DNA from 3 places in the Pseudalkalibacillus sp. NRS-1564 genome. Region 1 is predicted to be linked to each of the others. Evidence: a T-box and tRNA genes for the amino acid it is inferred to sense, from the RefSeq annotation. Region 1 holds a T-box; the other regions hold tRNA genes.
The links. The T-box of region 1 lies ahead of serS (serine--tRNA ligase). A T-box ahead of a tRNA ligase gene usually reads a tRNA of that ligase, here a tRNA-Ser.
Positions count from the first base shown of each region.

Region 2: it encodes a tRNA-Ser, which carries the amino acid that the T-box ahead of serS (serine--tRNA ligase) is inferred to sense. The anticodon was not compared.
Region 3: it encodes a tRNA-Ser, which carries the amino acid that the T-box ahead of serS (serine--tRNA ligase) is inferred to sense. The anticodon was not compared.

Region 1 is NZ_JBITPM010000013.1:22,423-29,501, reverse strand. Features, by position in the region: gene pdxS (pyridoxal 5'-phosphate synthase lyase subunit PdxS) at 1-417, shown strand, start outside; gene pdxT (pyridoxal 5'-phosphate synthase glutaminase subunit PdxT) at 490-1,083, shown strand; T-box leader at 1,150-1,354, shown strand; gene serS (serine--tRNA ligase) at 1,452-2,726, shown strand; tRNA gene ACIFPW_RS07100 (tRNA-Ser) at 2,940-3,032, shown strand; gene ACIFPW_RS07095 (deoxynucleoside kinase) at 3,168-3,836, opposite strand; gene ACIFPW_RS07090 (deoxynucleoside kinase) at 3,833-4,474, opposite strand; gene ACIFPW_RS07085 (cation:proton antiporter) at 4,657-5,853, shown strand; gene hppD (4-hydroxyphenylpyruvate dioxygenase) at 6,069-7,079, shown strand, end outside.
Region 2 is NZ_JBITPM010000039.1:43,734-50,812, forward strand. Features, by position in the region: gene ACIFPW_RS17800 (acyl-CoA dehydrogenase family protein) at 1-511, shown strand, start outside; gene ACIFPW_RS17805 (cell wall hydrolase) at 653-1,267, shown strand; gene ACIFPW_RS17810 (kinase-associated lipoprotein B) at 1,342-1,737, shown strand; gene ACIFPW_RS17815 (rhodanese-related sulfurtransferase) at 1,837-2,739, shown strand; gene ACIFPW_RS17820 (NRDE family protein) at 2,798-3,553, shown strand; gene ACIFPW_RS17825 (hypothetical protein) at 3,682-3,837, shown strand; tRNA gene ACIFPW_RS17830 (tRNA-Val) at 4,035-4,110, shown strand; tRNA gene ACIFPW_RS17835 (tRNA-Thr) at 4,140-4,215, shown strand; tRNA gene ACIFPW_RS17840 (tRNA-Leu) at 4,221-4,305, shown strand; tRNA gene ACIFPW_RS17845 (tRNA-Arg) at 4,314-4,390, shown strand; tRNA gene ACIFPW_RS17850 (tRNA-Ala) at 4,395-4,470, shown strand; tRNA gene ACIFPW_RS17855 (tRNA-Ser) at 4,490-4,582, shown strand; tRNA gene ACIFPW_RS17860 (tRNA-Gly) at 4,588-4,661, shown strand; tRNA gene ACIFPW_RS17865 (tRNA-Glu) at 4,669-4,743, shown strand; gene ACIFPW_RS17870 (transporter) at 4,868-5,194, shown strand; gene ACIFPW_RS17875 (YpjP family protein) at 5,521-6,162, shown strand; gene ACIFPW_RS17880 (hypothetical protein) at 6,216-6,443, shown strand; gene ACIFPW_RS17885 (hypothetical protein) at 6,418-6,585, opposite strand; gene ACIFPW_RS17890 (YuzB family protein) at 6,635-6,871, opposite strand; gene trxB (thioredoxin-disulfide reductase) at 7,064-7,079, shown strand, end outside.
Region 3 is NZ_JBITPM010000019.1:262,064-269,142, forward strand. Features, by position in the region: gene ACIFPW_RS11305 (Na/Pi cotransporter family protein) at 1-641, shown strand, start outside; gene ACIFPW_RS11310 (DUF456 domain-containing protein) at 743-1,225, shown strand; tRNA gene ACIFPW_RS11315 (tRNA-Asn) at 1,360-1,434, shown strand; tRNA gene ACIFPW_RS11320 (tRNA-Met) at 1,438-1,514, shown strand; tRNA gene ACIFPW_RS11325 (tRNA-His) at 1,537-1,612, shown strand; tRNA gene ACIFPW_RS11330 (tRNA-Ile) at 1,625-1,701, shown strand; tRNA gene ACIFPW_RS11335 (tRNA-Ser) at 1,712-1,804, shown strand; tRNA gene ACIFPW_RS11340 (tRNA-Met) at 1,861-1,937, shown strand; tRNA gene ACIFPW_RS11345 (tRNA-Phe) at 2,088-2,163, shown strand; gene ACIFPW_RS11350 (superoxide dismutase) at 2,434-3,045, shown strand; gene ACIFPW_RS11355 (hypothetical protein) at 3,094-3,384, opposite strand; gene ACIFPW_RS11360 (MFS transporter) at 3,486-4,730, shown strand; gene ACIFPW_RS11365 (peptidoglycan D,D-transpeptidase FtsI family protein) at 4,843-6,864, shown strand.

The DNA.
Region 1 (7,079 bases):
GTTGTTGAAGCTGTACGTCATCAGCGTCTTATTCAATCCCAAATTCGTAAAATTTCAAGCATGTCTGAAGACGAACTGATGACTGAAGCGAAAAACCTTCAGGCGCCATTTGAGCTTCTTCTTCAAATTAAAGAGCTTGGACGTCTTCCAGTTGTTAACTTTGCTGCTGGTGGCATCGCAACTCCTGCAGATGCAGCACTAATGATGGAGCTTGGTTCTGACGGCGTCTTCGTTGGATCTGGAATTTTCAAATCGGATAATCCTGAGAAATTTGCTAAAGCTATTGTGGAAGCAACAACTCACTATCAGGATTATGAATTGATCGCGAATATTTCTAAGAACCTTGGTATCGCAATGCCAGGTATTGAAATTTCTTCACTTAAGCCATCAGACCGTATGCAAGAGCGCGGCTGGTAAAACATTGATTCCCCACCTGTGCAACATAAGGTGGGGTTCTTACTTAGATAAAGAGAAGGAGTCGAGAGAAGTATGGTGAGAGTTGGGGTCCTTGGACTGCAAGGTGCAATCCGAGAACACGTGAAAGCACTTGAAACAAAAGAAGCAGAAATCATTGTTGTGAAACGAGTAGAGCAACTCAAGGATTTAGATGGCCTCGTACTACCTGGTGGAGAGAGTACGACAATGCGTCGATTAATTGATCAATATGGATTTTTAGAGCCACTTAAAGCTTTTGCAGCTGAGAAGCCTATTTTCGGTACATGTGCTGGGCTAATTCTGCTTTCAAAGCATATTGAAGGAGTAGACGGATCGCATATTGGTGTTATGGATGTAAAAGCAAAAAGAAATGCATTCGGACGTCAGCGCGAAAGCTTTGAAGCGCCATTACCTGTTAAAGGATTAGTAGATGACTTTATCGGTGTCTTCATTCGAGCTCCGTATATCGAAGAAGTTGGAGAAGATGTTGAAGTGCTTGCTACGTTTAATGAAAAAATCGTAGCTGCACGTCATGGACGTTTTCTTGCGTGTGCCTTCCATCCAGAACTAACAGATGATGATCGCATGCATCAGATGTTTATTGATATGGTTTTGGAGTTTAAGAAAGAAGGACTTGCAACAGAGTAATTTTTCGTGTAAATTATTACGTACCAAGAAGAAGAGAATTCTTTTTCTGCATAAGACGAATGATAAACGAAAACGTTGACGGGAATTAGTAATAGATGTTCAATGCCAAGAGAGTCGATGTGTGGTGCGAATCGATCATTGAACCCTGTGAATCCATCCTTGAGTAGAATGCTGAATGAAGTAGGCTTTCTCGGAGCAGACCGTTATTCTGTTAAGAGGCAGACAATCGTCTGCAATCAGGGTGGCAACGCGGGTAGCTCTCGTCCCTTTATAGGGGACGGGGGCTTTTTTGTATTTAAATACACGTCTCTACACCACTATCCCTTCCGTTAACTCGTTTATTGTTCATTAAAAAAGGAGGAAAAAGCATGATCGATTTAAAGTATTTGCGTAAGAATTTTGAAGAAGTAAAAGTAAAGCTATCTAAGCGTGGGGAAGATCTAGTAGGTCTTGATCGTTTTGAAGAGCTTGACCAGCGAAGAAGAGACCTTATCGCTGAAACAGAACAGTTAAAAGGACAGCGGAATGAAGCTTCTAAAAACGTGGCAGCATTTAAACGTGAGAAGAAAGATGCTGATCACCTTATTAAAGAAATGCGTGAAGTTGGCGATAAGATTAAAACAATGGATGAAGAGCTTCGCAATGTTGAGACAGAGCTTGAGAAAATTCTTCTTCAAATTCCAAACATTCCGCATGACAGTGTACCTGTTGGTGAGACGGAAGACGATAATATCGAAATCCGTACGTGGGGAGAGAAAAATGATTTTGCTTTTGAAGCGAAGCCACACTGGGACATCGCAACTGATCTAAATATTATTAACTTTGAACGTGCTGCAAAAGTAACGGGTAGTCGCTTCGCATTCTATAAAGGTGTTGGAGCTCGTCTTGAACGTTCATTGATTAACTTTATGATGGACTTACATGAATCAGAGCATGGCTATGAAGAGATTCTGCCTCCTTACCTTGTGAACCGTGAGAGCATGACTGGGACTGGTCAGTTACCTAAATTTGAAGAAGATGCGTTCAAAATTAGGGAAGAAGACTATTTCTTAATTCCGACAGCGGAAGTTCCTGTTACAAATTTTCATCGTGATGAAATTATGGACGGAGAAGATCTTCCACTTGCTTACACCGCATATAGTGCTTGCTTCCGTTCTGAAGCTGGTTCTGCTGGTCGTGATACACGTGGACTGATTCGTCAGCATCAGTTTAACAAAGTAGAGCTTGTTCGCTTCGTTAAGCCTGAAGATTCTTATGATGAACTTGAAAAGCTGACTGGCCACGCAGAGAAAGTGCTACAGCTGTTGAACCTGCCTTACCGCGTGATGAGCATGTGTACAGGTGATCTTGGATTTACAGCAGCAAAGAAATACGATATTGAAGTTTGGATTCCAAGCTATGGCACATATCGTGAAATTTCTTCTTGCAGTAACTTTGAAGACTTCCAGGCACGTCGCGCAGGTATTCGCTTCCGTCGAGAAAAGAACGGTAAGCCAGAATTCCTTCATACGTTAAACGGATCTGGTCTTGCAATCGGAAGAACAGTTGCTGCAATCTTAGAGAACTATCAACAAGAAGATGGCTCTGTAATTGTTCCTGAAGTTCTGCGTCCATACATGGGTGGTCGTGAAATCATTAAATAGAAAATGATAAAGAGCAGAGGCATCTCTGCTCTTTATTTTTAGGATATAATCGTGTATAGTAAGGGGTGTTGATTTTCGGCGCGGTTTAACTGAAATGATCAACATAAGTAAGTAATTCAAATTCTTTTAAAAAAGTTTTGAGATATCGTTGACATTATTATAAGACGATGATATTATATTACTTGTCGCAGTTAGTTAATAACTTCTTCACACGGAGGAATACCCAAGTCTGGCTGAAGGGATCGGTCTTGAAAACCGACAGGGGCTTAGTCGCCCGCGGGGGTTCGAATCCCTCTTCCTCCTCCATTTACTAATTAATAACCAACGCGCATATAATTTGGAGATTATATTTCGACCGCTGTCATCGCCGACAGCGGTTTTTTCTATGTACTCATATTTTACGATAAGAAAAAAGCTATCCAACGGATAGCTTTTTTTAGATTATCTACTTAAAGAAGGGATTTGTTGAAATTTCTGTTCAATACGCTTTAAGATAAGTTCAACAGAGGATGGGTCGTTAACTAGATCATACTCATTGATATTTAAGCGGAGAATTGGACAGGCATTGAAACTGTCAATCCAATTTGTATAGCGCTCATACATTTCTTCCCAATATGCAGTTGGCGTTTGCTGCTCCATCGGACGGCCACGCTCTTTAATGCGATCAACGACATCATCAAATGATCCTTCAAGATAGATCATTAAATCAGGATGGGGGAAGAAAGGCGTCATCACCATAGACTGAAACAGATTCGTGTAAGTATCATAGTCAACAGCTGACATTGTTCCTTTTTCATAATGCATTTTTGCAAAGATGCCTGTATCTTCATAAATGGAACGATCCTGAACAAATCCTCCACCATATTCAAACATTCTCTTCTGTTCTTTAAAGCGCTCAGCAAGGAAATAAATTTGCAAGTGAAAGCTCCAACGTGAGAAGTCATTATAGAATTTCTCTAAATATGGATTGTTATCTACTTTTTCAAGAGAAGTCCTAAATTGTAAGGCGTTAGCAAGTGAGCTCGTAATGGTAGACTTCCCGACGCCTACCGTACCAGCGATTGTAATGACGGCATCCTGTGGGATGTTGTATTTTTCTCTGAGGTTCATTTAACAGGGTCTCCTTCTTTCAATGTTTTTTCGAGGGATTGGAAGATGGTGTGTAAATCATCTTGATTGGACACAAAATCCATCTCATCACCATTGAAACGGAGCACGGGAATATCAGGATGATGTGCTTCAAATTCTTGCATAAACCGTTCATAGTCAGAGGAAAGACGCTCAAGGTAAGCGGGATCGATGCTTTTTTCAATCTGTCTTCCACGTTGTGAAATACGGTTAAGCAGCGTTTCAAGGCTAGCATTTAAATAGATAATGACGTTCGGTTCGGGCATTCCTTCGGTTAGAATGTCATAAATCTTCATATATTTAGAAAAGTGCTTGTCACTAAGTGTCTGTTGGGCAAATATCTTATTCTTAAAGATGTGGTAATCGGAAATAACGGGAAGCTGTTTTGATAAATGATGCTTCTCCATTTCCTCTAACTGTTTGTATCGATGGCTGAGAAAAAACATCTCGGTTTGGAAGCTCCACTCTTCAATGTTGTCGTAAAACTTACCGAGAAAGGGATTCTCTTCTACGATTTCTTGAAAAAGTTCAAATTGATAATGAGCAGCAATCGCTCGAGATAGGGAGGTCTTTCCAACTCCGATGGGGCCTTCGACGGCAATAAATGGGGTCTGGTTCATACGTATCCTCCTCCGTCGTTTCCTATAGCAGACCTTGCTTATCTTTGAATAGACAAAGATTATTGTAGCATACACCACGAACTGTTGACAGGGTTAAAGGAAGCAAGTTAGAGGTAAATAAAGCCTGCCCGTTTGAAGCCTAAATGGAGTAGGGAATGACACTAATACAAAGGAGTGAAATCATGGATTCTAATCAGATCTTAATTTTACTGTTCATCGGTTATTTAGTTTATACGATTGATAAAAAGCAAAAAAACTTCCCTGCACCTCTGGTCTTATTAGGTTTAGGAATAGGACTTTCTTTTCTTCCGTTCTTCACCTCCGTACATATAACGAAAGACATTATCTTTGAATGGTTTCTACCTGCTCTTCTTTTTATTTCTGCGTATCAGTTTCCGTTTGCTCATCTAAAAAAGCACGCGGGTATTATTGCCGCATTAAGCACGCTGGGATTACTATTGAGTGCTCTTCTCCTCGGTAGTTTATTATTTATTATGAGCGGGCCGTTACTTCCATTATCATTTGTTGGGGCTTTATTAATTGCTTCTATTCTTACACCCACTGATCCCGTCTCTGTGGTCTCGATTTTAAAGCAGGCTTCAAAAGATCCAAAAATAGCAGATGTGGTCGAAGGTGAATCGATGGTGAACGATGGAACGAGTATCGTTCTTTTTACAGTGTTCGCTGGCATGTATCTTGGTGATGAGAGCTTTTCTATTAGCTCGTTTATTTATGACTTTGCTCTTGTGTCAATTGGAGGAATTGCGATCGGAGCGATATTTAGTTGGATTGTCTGTCGAGCCATTTCTTTTACACACCAGCGACAATATCAGGTGATGCTAAGTATCGTGCTCGCTTATGGAAGTTTTTATGTAGCAGAAAATCTTGGTGTGTCAGGAGTTCTCTCCGTCGTTGCAGCTGGAATCATGCTTTCACATGAACTTGATGGCTTTATTAAAGAATCACACTATAGAGAATACCTTAATAGCTTCTGGGAAGTTGTTGAGCCAAGTATTCTGTCATTGATTTTTCTATTGATTGGGATTGAATCAACAAACTATCTTGATTTTAACTACTGGGTATTTGCAGGATTGATCTTTCTCGCATCTGTAGTTGTTCGTTTCCTTGTGCTTGCAGGTATTATTAAATCATTTACAGCCTGGCGTAATGAATTTAATTGGAAAGACATTTCGCTTGTTACCTGGTCCGGCATACGGGGAACGATGTCGGTTGCACTTCTTCTAAGTTTGGAATCTGAGTATGGTTCAGGAGATAGTACGCTTATCTCTCTCACGTTTGGGGCTGTGTTGCTATCTCTTGTTTTTCAAAGCGTGACGATCTATCCGATGTCTAGTTATTTTGAGAAAAAAGCGAAATGACCTGTGGTGTAAGCGAATTCTGCGATATTTTAGTTTTCCCGCGAAAACTGCATTTATTTCCGCGATATAGAGAAGGCGCCGTTTCTAAACGCTCGTCTTCGCTTTTCATTTACTGCGTTATGGCTTTAGCATATGTTCTTGAAATGTTTGGAAAAAAACTATACGTTTAAGCTGAGTGACAAACTATATTTGGAGGGATGATTGTGCAGGAGCAAATGATGAATCAAAATCAACAGGAAACGGCTGATTTTTTCCCGGTGCGTGATGTGGATTATTTGGAGATTTATGTTGGAAATGCGAAACAGGCTAGTCACTATTTTTGTAAGGCGTTTGGATTTACGCCGGTAGCTTATTCAGGGCTTGAAACAGGGGATCGTGAAAAAGTATCTTATGTGCTGCAGCAAAATAACATTCGTCTCGTTTTATCAGGTGCACTGTCGAATGATCACCCAATTGCGGAGTTTGTCAAATTGCACGGAGATGGCGTTAAGGATATCGCTCTTACTGTAGAGAATATTGATAACGCTTACAAAGAAGCTGCTGAGCGAGGAGCGATTGAACTAAGTCCACCGAAAGAATATAAAGATGAGCATGGCGTAGTGAAGATGGCGGTTATTGGTACTTATGGTGATACCATTCATACATTAGTTGAACGAAAAAACTACTCCGGGCTTTTTCTTCCTGGGTTTAAGAAGTTTGAAGGGAAAATCCCTTCAAAGGAAACGGGGTTACTTGGTATCGATCACTGCGTTGGGAACGTGGAATCAATGGAAGAGTGGGTTTCTTACTATGAAAATGTGATGGGCTTTAAGCAAATGATTCATTTCGATGATGAAGACATTAGCACAGAGTACTCTGCGTTAATGTCGAAAGTGATGCACAATGGGGGACGCATTAAATTCCCGATCAATGAGCCTGCAAATGGGAAACGTAAATCACAAATTCAAGAATACCTCGATTATTACAATGGTCCTGGTGTGCAGCATATTGCTGTCCTGACGAATGATATTGTTGATACAGTTGCAAAACTTCGTGAGGGTGGAGTTGAGTTTCTTGAAACACCAGATGATTATTATGATGCGCTTACTGAGCGAGTAGGTGAGATTGATGAAGAGATAAGCAAACTACGCGAGTTAAAAATTTTAGTGGACCGTGATGACGAAGGGTACTTACTTCAAATTTTCACAAAACCTGTTGTCGATCGACCAACGTTATTTATTGAAGTT
Region 2 (7,079 bases), on a different contig from region 1:
CGTATTTGTTCCTTCTAATGCGCTCCTTGAAACTTATGATAAAAATCGGAAAACAGCTTCATTACCTCCGGCCTGGTTGCTCCATATTCCCGCTGTATACATGGGAATAGCAGAGGCAGCACGGGAAGAGGCAGTTCAATTTGTGTCTTCTTACCAACCGAACACACTTGATGTGCCACTAAAAGATGTACCGCACATTCAAGATAAATTTGGACGAATCGGACTTTCATTAATGGCAGCACGTCATTTTCTATATTCGGTTGCAGAGCAGTGGGATCGTTACCCAGAAGAGCGGATGAACATGCAGGGACAGCTTTTCGCTGCCAAAACGCAAGCAATGAACGCTGCACTGGAAGTTGTTGATCTTTCAATGCGTATTGTAGGAGCACGAAGCTTAATGAAGAAGAATCATCTGGAACGACTTTATCGAGACGTTAGAGCGGGGCTTCACAATCCTCCGAGTGATGAATTATCGTTACAAGTTCTTGCAATGAAGCAATTTCAAGACTAATTATCTTACTCCTTCCCTTTTGGAAGGAGTTTCTTTTTGTTCTCATATGTGGAAGACATCCCTGTGACTCCCTATTGAAAGGGACCTGTCCTTCCTCTATCCTTTATGGCGTGGCAAAAAGCTACTGAAAGGATGAGATATATGAACAAAACGATCATTGCTATGATGATGATGAGCCTCTTTTTTGCTCTGTTTTCTGCACAAACTCATCAGGTAGCGGCCGTATCATTGATGAAAGTAAAGCCTAAGATTGAGAATGAGGTTAATGAAGAAGTTGTATTAAACGAAACTTTATCTGAACCAGAAACGAAACAGGAGGTTGCCTTATTGCTTAACCTTCCTGTTAAAAATATGAATGATGTTAAGAAAGTAACAAAGGATCAATTTACTGTATCGAACTATTCTGTAGAAGAAATTGAAATGTTGGCCAAATTGGTTAATGGAGAAGCAAGAGGTGAATCGTTTGAAGGGAAAGTAGCGGTAGCTGCTGTAACAGTGAATCGAACACTTTCTGCAAGATTTCCAAATAGCATTAAAGAAGTGATTTTTGAAAGTGGTGCTTATACTGCAGTATCTGACGGTCAATATGATCAAAAGCCAGGAGCAGAATCATATAAGGCTGTCTATGCGGCCCTTAGTGGTAGAGACCCAAGCTCAGGAGCTTTGTTTTATTACAATCCTGATATTGCAACAGACGATTGGATTCGTACAAGGCATATCATCAAAGAGATTGGGAAACATGTCTTCACAAGATAAAATCCTCCTGATAAAGGAGGATTTTATGATATCATCGACGTGTACACACAGTTAGATGAAGGAGTGAAGCGACTATGTCAGAGAAAAAAACGTTTCAGCCAGGAGAAATAGTAACGGCAGGTTATAAAACGGGGAGATATATTGGAGAAGTCGTCGATATGAAGTCCCCCAAAGCTGTGATTAAAGTTCTTGCTGTCATCAAGCATCCAACTCAGGGAGACCTTCATAATCCCAAACAGCTCGATGTTCCTCTTTTTCACCAGCGAAAAGCGTTAGCCCAATTCGAGAAAGCGCTCGTTCCAATGTCAGCCATTAATCATTACGAAGGAAATATTCCTGATTATCATGATTCACTCAAGGAAGCGCTTGAAACACAATCCGCAGAGCTCAAGCACGAAGGCGGAAGATGGGCCGAAGCATCTCTTATCGAAATCGAAAAGCTTAAAGACGACTACTTCCCATCAAGGTAATCTTCTTTACATCAGACTTCGAATCCGGTAAGATATAGTATTGATTTAGGCTCTTGGATTAGAGCTTGATTGAAGAAGACGTAAAGGGTGGTTTTTGATTTGCAATCAGAAGCTTCAGCATATCAAGTGCTGTTATATTATCAATATGTAGAAATAGAAGATCCGGATTATTTTGCTCGAAAGCATCTTAAGTATTGTCAATCACTCAATTTAAAAGGTCGAGTCCTTGTAGGCAAAGAGGGCATTAATGGAACGGTTTCAGGAACCGTTGAGGATACTGAGCGCTACATGGACGAACTAAAAGCAGATGAACGCTTTCGTGATATGGCTTTCAAAATTGATGAAGCAGAAGGTCATGCCTTTAAAAAGATGCACGTACGTCCGCGCGAAGAAATTGTTTCACTAAAGCTTGAGGAAGATGTAAACCCGAAAGAAATAACCGGGAATTATCTTGAGCCAAAGGAATTTATGGAAGCATTAGAAGATGATGATGTAATTGTTATCGATGCACGAAATGATTATGAGTACGATATTGGTCATTTTCGCAATGCAATTCGTCCTGATATAAAGGCTTTTCGTGATCTTCCAGACTGGATTGAACAAAATCTTTCGGACCAAAAAGATAAGAAAGTACTAACTTATTGTACAGGTGGAATTCGCTGTGAGAAATTTTCTGGTTACTTAATGAAAAAAGGTTTTTCCGACGTTTCACAGCTTCATGGAGGAATTGTAACGTATGGTAAAGACCCGGAGGTACAGGGGAAATATTTTGATGGCAAGTGCTTTGTATTTGATGATCGTCTTGCTGTTAATGTAAACCGTACCGATGAAGATACAGTTGTAGGGAAATGCTATCATTGTGAGGAGCCAGCAGATACTTATATCAATTGTGCTAATGTACAGTGTGACAAGCTTCACATCGTCTGTGATTCTTGCAAAGATGAGTATAACCATTATTGTTCTTCTGCATGTGAAGAAGAAGTTCGTATGATCCAATCGTAACGCAGCGGCTAACGCTGCGTTTTTTCTTACAGTGAAACAAGAGAGGAGGCGCGTTAAGATGTGCTTAATTGCTGTAGCTCAAAATGTTCATCCTACATACCCATTTATACTCGTAGCCAACCGAGATGAATTCTACGAGCGTCCAACAAAACCTGCGAACTATTGGGAAGATGTACCAGAACTACTTGCGGGGCGTGATTTAAAGGCTATGGGAACATGGCTAGGGGTTACAACAAACGGAAGAATTGCAGCCCTTACGAATTATCGAGAAGCGAATGAGCAGCCTAAAAGTCTATCAAGGGGTGATCTAACGGCCGATTACTTACGTGATCATCAATCCCCATTATCATACCTAGAAATGGTTCGACAAAAGAAAGATCAGTACAATGGATTTAATTTAATCATAGGAGATTTTAAGAGCCTTTATTATTATTCAAACCGGCAGGATCAAATTTCAAAACTAGAGAACGGTGTTCACGCTGTAAGTAATCACTTACTGAATACGAGCTGGCCAAAAGTTGAGCAGCTTAAAGAAGAATTAAAACACTATTTAAGTGCAGAAAAGAACCTCGATCAAAATCGTCTTTTTGAAATGCTTTCTCATGCTGAGCCTGCACCTGATTATTTATTACCACAGACAGGCGTGCCGATTGAATGGGAAAGGATGCTTTCACCCGTTTTTATTAAGTCGGATCATTACGGAACGAGGGCGCAAACTGTTATTATGGTTTCACAAAATGGAGAAGTTACTTTCGTTGAGAGGTCAGGAGAAGATCAGGAAAATTATTACCAATTTAATTTTGATGGAGCATAATTGCGCTCTAAGTGAATAAATTATGTGTTACCTGTAACTTTTGCCGATAGATCGATGGTGAAAAAGAATCGGGTTTAACAACAGAAAAATAGGGTATTGAGAATTATTACTTATGAGGAGGGGTTTTTTTGAAAAGAAAGCGTCACTATGTTGAAGATCAGCTTTTGCGGGAATCAACCGACATGAAAGAGTACCGAAAATATGATTCTGAAATGGTGACTAAAAAAAGACCAATACTCCGCCAAAATAAAAAGAAAAAACCACTTATTCAAACGCCAGTATAAGCAGGGGAGAGCGCTCCCTGCTTTTTTTCTATGTCAAAAATAGAGTGCTTAACTATGGGGAATAATTTTTTTGTGAAAAAGGGTTGTGTTTTTTTGGGGTCGGTGATAAGATAGGTCTTGTCCTTGAAAAAACACATTGAAAAAAGTGTTGACGAGGCAAAAGAAGATATTGTATAATAATGAAGTCGCTGTTTAATGGAGGATTAGCTCAGCTGGGAGAGCATCTGCCTTACAAGCAGAGGGTCGGCGGTTCGAGCCCGTCATCCTCCACCATTTATTTTTGATGACTTTCATTAAATTATGCCGGCCTAGCTCAATTGGTAGAGCAACTGACTTGTAATCAGTAGGTTGGGGGTTCAAGTCCTCTGGCCGGCACCACACATGCGGGTGTGGCGGAATTGGCAGACGCGCTAGACTTAGGATCTAGTGTCTTACGACGTGGGGGTTCAAGTCCCTTCACCCGCACCATAGAATATGCGCCCGTAGCTCAATTGGATAGAGCGTCTGACTACGGATCAGAAGGTTAGGGATTCGACTTCTCTCGGGCGCACCATATTGGGGCCTTAGCTCAGCTGGGAGAGCGCCTGCCTTGCACGCAGGAGGTCAGCGGTTCGATCCCGCTAGGCTCCACCATATATATTTTCATGTTTTTGGAGGAATACCCAAGTCTGGCTGAAGGGATCGGTCTTGAAAACCGACAGGGGCTTAGTCGCCCGCGGGGGTTCGAATCCCTCTTCCTCCTCCATCTTTGCGGGTGTAGTTTAGTGGTAAAACCTCAGCCTTCCAAGCTGATGTCGTGGGTTCGATCCCCATCACCCGCTCCATTTTTTTGGCCCGTTGGTCAAGCGGTTAAGACACCGCCCTTTCACGGCGGTATCACGGGTTCGATTCCCGTACGGGTCACCAACTAAATTTCCATAGACTTTTTGACTCAAGCATACTCAAAGAGATGCTTTTTTGTTGTTTTCAATTCGGTACGTCTCATCAGAATACAGCATACAGTGACTGTATAAGAGAGGGGATGGACCGAATGTATTATGAAGAACATGAGCACATTGCTTATCATTATGACAACACAGATGCCTACCGTCAGCAACCCGTAGCTCCAACATCGAGCCCACCAGCATCACCGCCTCCTAGACCACAGTCAGCACAAGCTGGAACATTTGCTGTAGATCCGGGATCCATTAGAAGGTGTATGTATCGGTTTACTTATATTTGGATGAGAGGCGGCAATTCATTTTGGTTTTGGCCAGTTTATGTAGGGCGTACTTCTGTTTCAGGGTTTCGCTGGACCGGTAGAAGGTGGGTGTATACAGGCATAAGTCTGAGAAGAATTGATATGTTTACTTGTTAATAGATGGAGCGCTTACATGAAGCGCTCTTTTTTAAAGGCTCTTTCGTAGCCATTGTTGCTATAGTGGGTGAATTTTCGCTCAGGGATGCTCGTTTTTCGCGGGGCAGGCGGTTAGCATCCTTCCGCTCCAATCAGCGAAGTTTAGTGTTTAATTCAACAATTGTTTCGAAAGCAACAATCTTTTAAAAAAGAGCCTTTTTGAATGAAAAGCTTCGTTACCATAGCCAAATGAAAATTAATGAAAAATCGTCTAAACTTCTGGCTTTTTTGAGAAGATCATGCGAGAATGATACTAACTATTGATCTTCGAAAGTCAGGTGCACATAATGAAATTCCCTCTTTGGATGAGAAAGTTATTTGTAGCATTTGTTGCTGTTATTACGCTTGGAACTGTGGTTCCTACTGGATATCTAGCAGATGACAAAACAGAGTCATCAGAAAATTATCAAGAAGAAAACCATCTTCTTATTGAGCCGAGGGACGAGCCTGATAAGGCGATAGAGCCTCTTGTTGATCAGTATGATTGGCCCATCATAGCTCAGGACGCTTCTTCTTCTGAACTCCTGACGCATTTTGTAAGCTATGCAAGCAATCAATCCGAGCAACTCGGGCTAACAAAATTCGGTGAAACGATCTCAACTCGAGTCGGTAACGAGTATCGAGATGCAATTGTACCTAAAATGACAGAAGCGATCGCTACCTCAGTGGAAAATCTGGATGAGGATACATTAAGGTCACTTCGTTTGACGGACAACCCTTCTGGTGGATACGGAGAACGTATTCTTCATGTATATAATCAACAGAGTGGGGAAGACTTATTGCGTTTTCATGTGAGAAGAGATCATCCCCCACAAGATGGCTATTGGTTTAATTTTCATTACCATGCAGCGAATGATGATTTTGAAGAACATTATGAAGTAGGTAAGATTTATTGGGATAAAAACACTCCGCCTAAGTGGCTCTCGTAAGAGAGGTGCGCGGGGTGTTTTTGGTTGGAGATTAAGGGAGGATCACAACATAGATGGAACTTGTACAATGTATTAGAGATGTTTTCGAAGAAGAGCCTTTAACCGGCTCAGAAAGTGTATTGAATCGTAAATTATTTAAGGAAGGTCATTTCTATCCAGTTTATAAAGATGAGCATCATAGCTGGATTACGCTTGATGATGAAGGAGAGCAGCATATTATTGCTACCGGCACCTCACTCAATGAAGACTTCTGGTTTACTTTTCGGTTTCGCATAGCATAATAAAAAGCCGCATAAAGCGGCTTTTACTTTTTTTAGGGCGCGCATTTTGCGGGCCTCTTTTTTTATTCATAAGAAGAGCGTCTTCGCCTTCTTTTTCACCTTGCACACCGGCTTTCGGATCATACGCGTTTCGATTTTTCATGTAAGCTCCTCCTCTAATTGGATTCACTTATTAGTATGTCCAAATTCGGTTAAAACATCGGATTTTCTTCGATGAACTGGTAGACGTTATCAACTAGCTCATCGGGCGTTTCGGCAGTAACGCGCTCGCCGTTAACGAGACAGTAAATATCCTGGCTACAAAGTGTGCAGTGACCAAGACAAGAATATTCGAGCACATCAAGATCTGTATCTTTTTCTAGTTTTTCCATTGCTTTATGTGAACCGCTCGAAAGATTGCTCATGCAGAATTCAACTATTGGATTCATCTTTTATTCACCTCGGGTTTTCCTTACTATTACAAGACTGTTTCTATTCTATCAAGAAGGTGTGAAAATGAACAACCATTTGCATAAGATCAAGAAACAAATTGATGGATACCCATATAATTTGTAAGAGAAGGGTTTATTTCTATATAATTAGGAAAAATAACATAATGAAGTCGATAGAGGAGGGTCATTATGCATAAAGCAGTTA
Region 3 (7,079 bases), on a different contig from region 1:
CAGTATTTATCGAACGCTCTCCATCTGTTGCATTAGGACAAGCTAAAGAAGAAGTGATTCGAATGAGCGGATTTGCTTATAAGGGTGTTAAAGAAGCATCAAATTATTTAACATCTAAGAGTCAGAAGAGCGCTGAAAAAACCGCTCAGTATGAAGAAGCTATTAACAACCTGGATAATAAAATTACAGATTACCTTATCCAATTATCAGCAACTTCTCTGTCTGGAGATGAGTCGACACGACACGGTATGCTAATGGACTCAGTTCGTGATATCGAGCGTATTGGCGATCATATGGAGAATATTGTTGAGTTGGTTGATTATCAAATAAGCAATAAAGTGAAGATGACTGACGTTGCTATGAAAGACCTTGATGAAATGTTTAATCTGACTCTTTCTGCACTCAATGAAGCCTTTGATGCACTTGATAAATGGGATGTAGCTAAGGCGCAGGAAGTTGTTAAGCTAGAAGATAAGATCGACAAAATGGAAAGAACGCTTCGTAAGCAGCATATCCTTCGTCTAAATGAGGGTGAATGTACTGGAAGTGCTGGAATTGTTTTTGTTGATATCATCAGTAACCTTGAGCGTATTGGTGACCATGCGGTTAATATTGCAGAAGCCGTCATTGGAGAAGAATAAATGTGGGAAGCAGAGGGATGCCTCTGCTTCTTTTTATCATTATATAGAAGAAAAGTGACATCTCCGCTAAAATAGAGTCAAGTTGAAGGGAGGTTAAAAGCGTGGATATTCTATTATGGTGCCTGATCATTGCGTCATTCATCATTGCATTTGTGGGATTGATTTATCCAATTATTCCAGCCGTACTATTTATTTATGTTGGGTTTATCCTGTATGGGGTGTTTTTTGATTTTGGTTCAATGACTATTTCCTTTTGGATTGTTGAAGTTCTGCTGACGATGCTATTATTTGTTGTGGACTATGCTAGTAATTTATTTGGCGTGAAGAAGTATGGAGGGTCAAAGGCGGCGATATGGGGGAGTACAATTGGTTTACTTGTTGGCCCATTTGTCATTCCGTTTGCAGGGATCATCCTTGGACCATTTATCGGGGCTATCTTAGCTGAACTAGTTATTCATCGAAAAGCTTTTAAAGAATCTGTTCAAGTAGGTGTAGGTTCATTGCTTGGTTTTCTTGGTGGAGCTGTTATGAAAGGATTACTCCAAACGATTATGGTGGTTGTGTTCCTAGTGTATGTCCTATAAGTTCTTGATGACAAAATGAAAGCGTGATATAGTATTTTCATAATTGAAATTAAGATTAATTCAATTAAATTTGAAAAACTTATTGACTCTTTCTTTATCCATATGATATATTAGTTCTTGTCGTTAAGAAATATTCCACAGTAGCTCAGTGGTAGAGCTATCGGCTGTTAACCGATCGGTCGTAGGTTCGAATCCTACCTGTGGAGCCATATGGCGGTGTAGCTCAGCTGGCTAGAGCGTACGGTTCATACCCGTGAGGTCGGGGGTTCGATCCCCTCCGCCGCTACCATATATTTCAACGATACAACATGGCGGTTGTGACGAAGTGGTTAACGCACCGGATTGTGATTCCGGCATTCGTGGGTTCAATTCCCATCAGCCGCCCCACTTATTACATAAGGACCCTTAGCTCAGCTGGTTAGAGCTGACGGCTCATAACCGTCCGGTCGCAGGTTCGAGTCCTGCAGGGTCCACCAAATGCATATCGGAGGAATACCCAAGTCTGGCTGAAGGGATCGGTCTTGAAAACCGACAGGGGCTTAGTCGCCCGCGGGGGTTCGAATCCCTCTTCCTCCTCCATTTTCTAAAAGTTAGCTTTCTAAAAAATGGATGCAAATTAGGTTCTTTTACATCATCGCGGGGTGGAGCAGTTCGGTAGCTCGTTGGGCTCATAACCCAAAGGTCGCGGGTTCAAATCCTGCCCCCGCAACCAAAATAAAATTCTTACTACGTCGAACATACTTCTTTGTTAGAATTTAAATGGAGTGCTCTAGGGGCAACCTAAGCTCATAGCAACTCCAAATTATTTTGAATGTAAATGCAAACTACATACTAATTAAAATTAATACTGATAACATGATTCGGCTCTGTAGCTCAGTCGGTAGAGCAGAGGACTGAAAATCCTCGTGTCGGCGGTTCGATTCCGTCCGGAGCCACCACTCAATAAAGATCCCACTCGTCAAATAATGACGAGTTTTTTTATGTTTTATGTATGTTATTACGATGTTAATTCTCGATTTTTTCTTTTAAGATGTTTAATTCCATATACTGAGGGGAAACTTTATCTGTGTTGCGGAAATTCAAAGGTTTATTATTTGAAAACGCATGACAATTCTGCTAGTGTAAACTTGTGACGACATCATGTTCAAGTGGTGGCTAACGCTACCCTAACAGCAAGTTACATACTATATTTAAGGAGGAGATTCACAATGGCTAAATTTGAACTACCAGAACTACCTTACGACTACAATGCACTAGAACCACACATCGACGAAGAAACAATGAAGATCCACCACGACAAGCACCATAACGCATATGTAACAAAATTAAATGGTGCACTAGAAGGTCATGAGGAGCATGCATCTAAGAGCCTTGAAGATCTTCTTGGCAACCTTGACGCACTTCCTGAAGGCATTCGCACTGCTGTTCGAAACAATGGTGGCGGGCACGCTAACCACTCACTTTTCTGGCAATTGCTAAGCCCTAACGGTGGCGGCGAACCATCAGGTGATCTAAGCGAAGCACTTAAAAAGAAATTTGGTAGCTTTGAAAGCTTCAAAGAAGAATTTGCTAATGCTGCAGCTGGTCGTTTTGGCTCAGGCTGGGCTTGGCTAGTAGTAAAAGGTGGAGAACTTGAAGTAACAAGCACTCCAAACCAAGATACTCCAGTAATGGAAGGTGTTACACCAATTCTTGGGCTAGATGTTTGGGAGCATGCTTATTATCTTAAGTATCAAAACAAACGTCCTGATTATATCGCTGCATTCTGGAATGTAGTTAACTGGGATGAAGTTGCAAAGCGTTACGAAGCAGCTAAATAATTTACCAAGCTTTCAAAACCCCCGACATTTATGTTGGGGGTTTTTCTATTATGGTTCGATTAAGGTATAAATTGTTCCTAAATGGTGTAGCATGAAATTTATTATAAAATCTGTAAAATCACAGCCAGTTTCAAAATCATGAGGTGTACAAATCAGAACTTGATGATCTGTGATGGTTAAAGAGATGAGATCAATTCGATATTGGATTTGAAGATAGTGCCTCATCCTATAAATAAAGAACGAGTGTTCATCATCTCCTATAAGATGTTGAACGCTTTGAAGTAGTTGGATTTGACTGTTTTCAGAAATGTAGTCTGTCCGATATAGAAAGTAATACATACCCAGTCCCCTTTCAAAAACAGTTTATCCTTTTTGTTTCATCCGCATAACGAACAGAATTTAAGTCAAAATAAGGGTGGATGAAAAAAGGGGAGTTTGTTATGAAAGTTATAAAACATATGATTGGTGAGATAGAGGTAACAAAAGATTTGTTGTTATTACTTACAATCGGTGGTTTATACGCGCTGAGTATTGCGCTCTCAAATACGTTCGTAAATGTTTACTTGTGGAAGCAGTCTGGTGATTTTGCGGATATAGGTATATACAACCTTGCTGCGGTTATAAGTCAGCCGCTTACCTTTATTCTCGCAGGTAGATGGGCTAAAAAAATGGATAGAGTTATTGTATTGCGGATTGGAGTGATTTTTCTCGCTCTTTTCTATATAACAGTGCTTTTTCTTGGTCAGAACGCTAGTCATTTGCTTATCTTACTGGGCGCTTTACTCGGAATAGGGTTTGGCTTTTATTGGCTTGCATTTAATGTGCTAACATTCGAAATTACAGAACCGGACACAAGGGATTTCTTTAATGGATTCCTTGGTTTAATTACATCTTTCGCTGGGATGATTGGGCCAATATTTGCTGGTGTTATTATTTCAAGTCTAGAAGCATTCACGGGGTACAAAGTAATATTTGCCGTCTCACTTGCTTTGTTTTTCGCAGCTGTAATCTTAAGTTTCTTTCTCGAACGTCGTTCTGCCAAAGGGACTTTTTCATTTACACGTGTTTTTCAAGAAAGAAAAGCGAATACAGATTGGCTTAACATTTTACACGCGCATTTTTTTCAAGGTATAAGAGAAGGTACCTTTATTTTCATTATCGTTGTCCTAGTTTTTATTACGACGGAAAGTGAGCTTGCAATTGGTACTTTTGGACTTGTTAATTCAGGAGTATCGTTTTTAGCTTATTATTTGGCGACGAGATTGATTAAACCGCGATATCGTAAGAAGGCTATTTTATATGGCGGACTTATTCTTTACGCTTCGGTTTTTTTACTTGTATCCGACCTAACGTTTGCCCGGTTGTTAATGTATGGTGTTTGTATTTCTCTTGCTTATCCACTTTTACTTGTCCCCTACATTTCGCTTACGTACGATGTGATCGGTAAGGCTTGGAATGCAGTTGAAATGCGGATTGAGTATATTGTCGTTCGAGAGGTATACTTAAACTTAGGACGAATTGTTTCCGTTCTTTTATTCTTAATAACAGTAGCGTTATTCGACGATGAAACGAGCATTCCGATTTTATTATTAATTGTTGGTGCTGGCCATTCGTTTATTTACTTATTTGTAAGAAAACTTCAAGCTCCCCATCCCCCAAACCCTTCTCCTGACACCGTACAATAGCTCATTAGACCCTTTACTTTTTTTATATCACTAAGTATAGTAAGTAGAAGAGAGAGCAGAGACACCTGTCTGGAACAGGTGTCTATATTTGTTTAAGGGAAGGGAGTCTATCGTGAACACGAAGAAAAAGAAAAATCATGTGCCTTTAAGGCTAAATATATTATTTTTATCTGTATTCCTTTTGTTTTCTATATTAATTCTTCGACTGGGCGTTATACAGATTGTAAACGGTGAAGAATACGAGCGTGTTTCTGAGCAAACTGAGAATGTTACAGCAGAATCAACAGCACCTCGTGGGAAAATGTATGACCGTTATGGGCGAGTTCTGGTTGATAATAACCCTGAATTTGCGCTTACATATATCCGAACGCAGAATACTAAGCAAGCTGAGAGGCTTGAATTAGCTCAGAAATTAGCTGGGTATATTGAAAAAGATACAGATGATGTCATTGATCGAGATCTTAAAGATTATTGGATTGTAACGAATCCGGAAAAAGCGAAGGCAAAGCTAACGGAAAAAGAGTGGGAAGAACTTGAGTCGAGTGAGGCTTATCAACTCCAAATTGAACGGATTAATGATGATGATTTAGAAGAGATTAAGAACGATCCACAAGAGCTTGAGGTAGCTGCTATCAAAAGGGCGATGGATACTAGGTACGCTTTATCATCTCAAACAATTAAGATTGGTTTAACTGAAGATGAAATTGCTAAAGTAAGTGAAAACCTTGGTTCACTACCTGGAATAGAAATTCAAGCAGACGCAACTCGAGAATATCCCTATGGAAATACTCTTCAAACAATTTTCGGAAGGGTCGGACCAATCCCTAAGGATGAGTTAGATTATTATGGTTTGAGAGATTACGAAAGAAATGACAAAGTGGGGATTAGCTATCTCGAGAAAGAATATGAAGAGTACTTAAAAGGTCAAAAAGAAAAGCAAACCTACGTGACCGACAAATCAGGAGAGCCAATTGGTGAACCGAAAGTAATTGAAGGACAAAGAGGAAACGATTTGGTCCTCTCATTAGACATCGATCTTCAAAAGGAAGTCGAGAAAATTCTCGATGAAGAGCTTCGTGATGCAAGACAATATGGGGCAACACGAGGCTATGTAGTCATGATGGATCCCAAAACAGGTGAAATTCTTTCTCTTGCTGGTAAGGAATATAGCAACGGAGAGTTTAAAGACCGAACGTTTGGAGTGATCGGTGACTCCTACGCAATGGGATCGACTGTTAAAGGAGCAACTGTTTTAACAGGTTATCAGTATGGTGTTATTAACCCGAATACGACGCTTGTGGATGAAGTTTTATACTTTAAGGACGAAGGTAAAAAATCTTCATATACGGCTAATGCAATGGGGCCTATATCAGACCTAGTTGCTTTACAAAGATCTTCAAACGTATATATGTGGAAAATCGCGATGAAGATGGCTGACTATGACTATGCTCCGTACGAAAGTAGTAGTTATGACCCTTCAGCTTACGATGAGCTAAAAGAGTCATTCTCTCAGTTTGGTCTAGGCGTTAAAACCGGGGTTGATCTCCCTGGTGAAAGTGCAGGATTAAACGGAGGTGTGAATGAATTTGGTAAAATTCTCGATTTTGCAATTGGACAGTATGATACGTATACACCAATGCAAATGGCTCAGTATACCTCTACAATCGCAAATGGCGGCTATCGTATTGAGCCACACATATTAAAAGAAGTTCATGAACCTTCTGAAAAAGATGGTCTATCAAATACTATTCTTTTCCAAAACACTCCAGAGGTGTTAAACAAAATTAAAATGAGTGAAGAAGAAGTGACACATGTCCAAAAGGGGATGTGGATGGTTATGAATACGGCAAATGGAACCGCAGGTACACATTATCCTTATTTCCAAAGTGATGATTATCAAGCTGCTGGGAAGACTGGAACAGCGCAAATCGGAGATGGATATAATTTGACCCTTGTTGGCTATGCACCTTATGATAATCCCGAAGTAGCCTTTTCTGTAGTAGTTCCAGAAGTAAATGATTCTTCTTCAGGATATGTTAATAAAAAAATAGGTGGACGCGTTCTAGATGCTTATTTTGATTTAAAAGATGAAGCGAAGAAACCTATTGAGGCTAACAAAAAAGAAACAGAATAGCATTTCATGAAAAACCGCTGAAAAGCGGTTTTTTTTATTGTTTAAGGACAAATTAATGAATAATATCTGTCAGATTGAGGTGAAGTGATAGGCTGAATGCATTGCAAAAGTAAGGTATGCACCAAAAAGACTAATTAAAACGTTTTCCGACACGCATTTACAATCTCTTTACATTCGGTTTATACGACATTAATATCTAGCCTGTATTCTAAGAA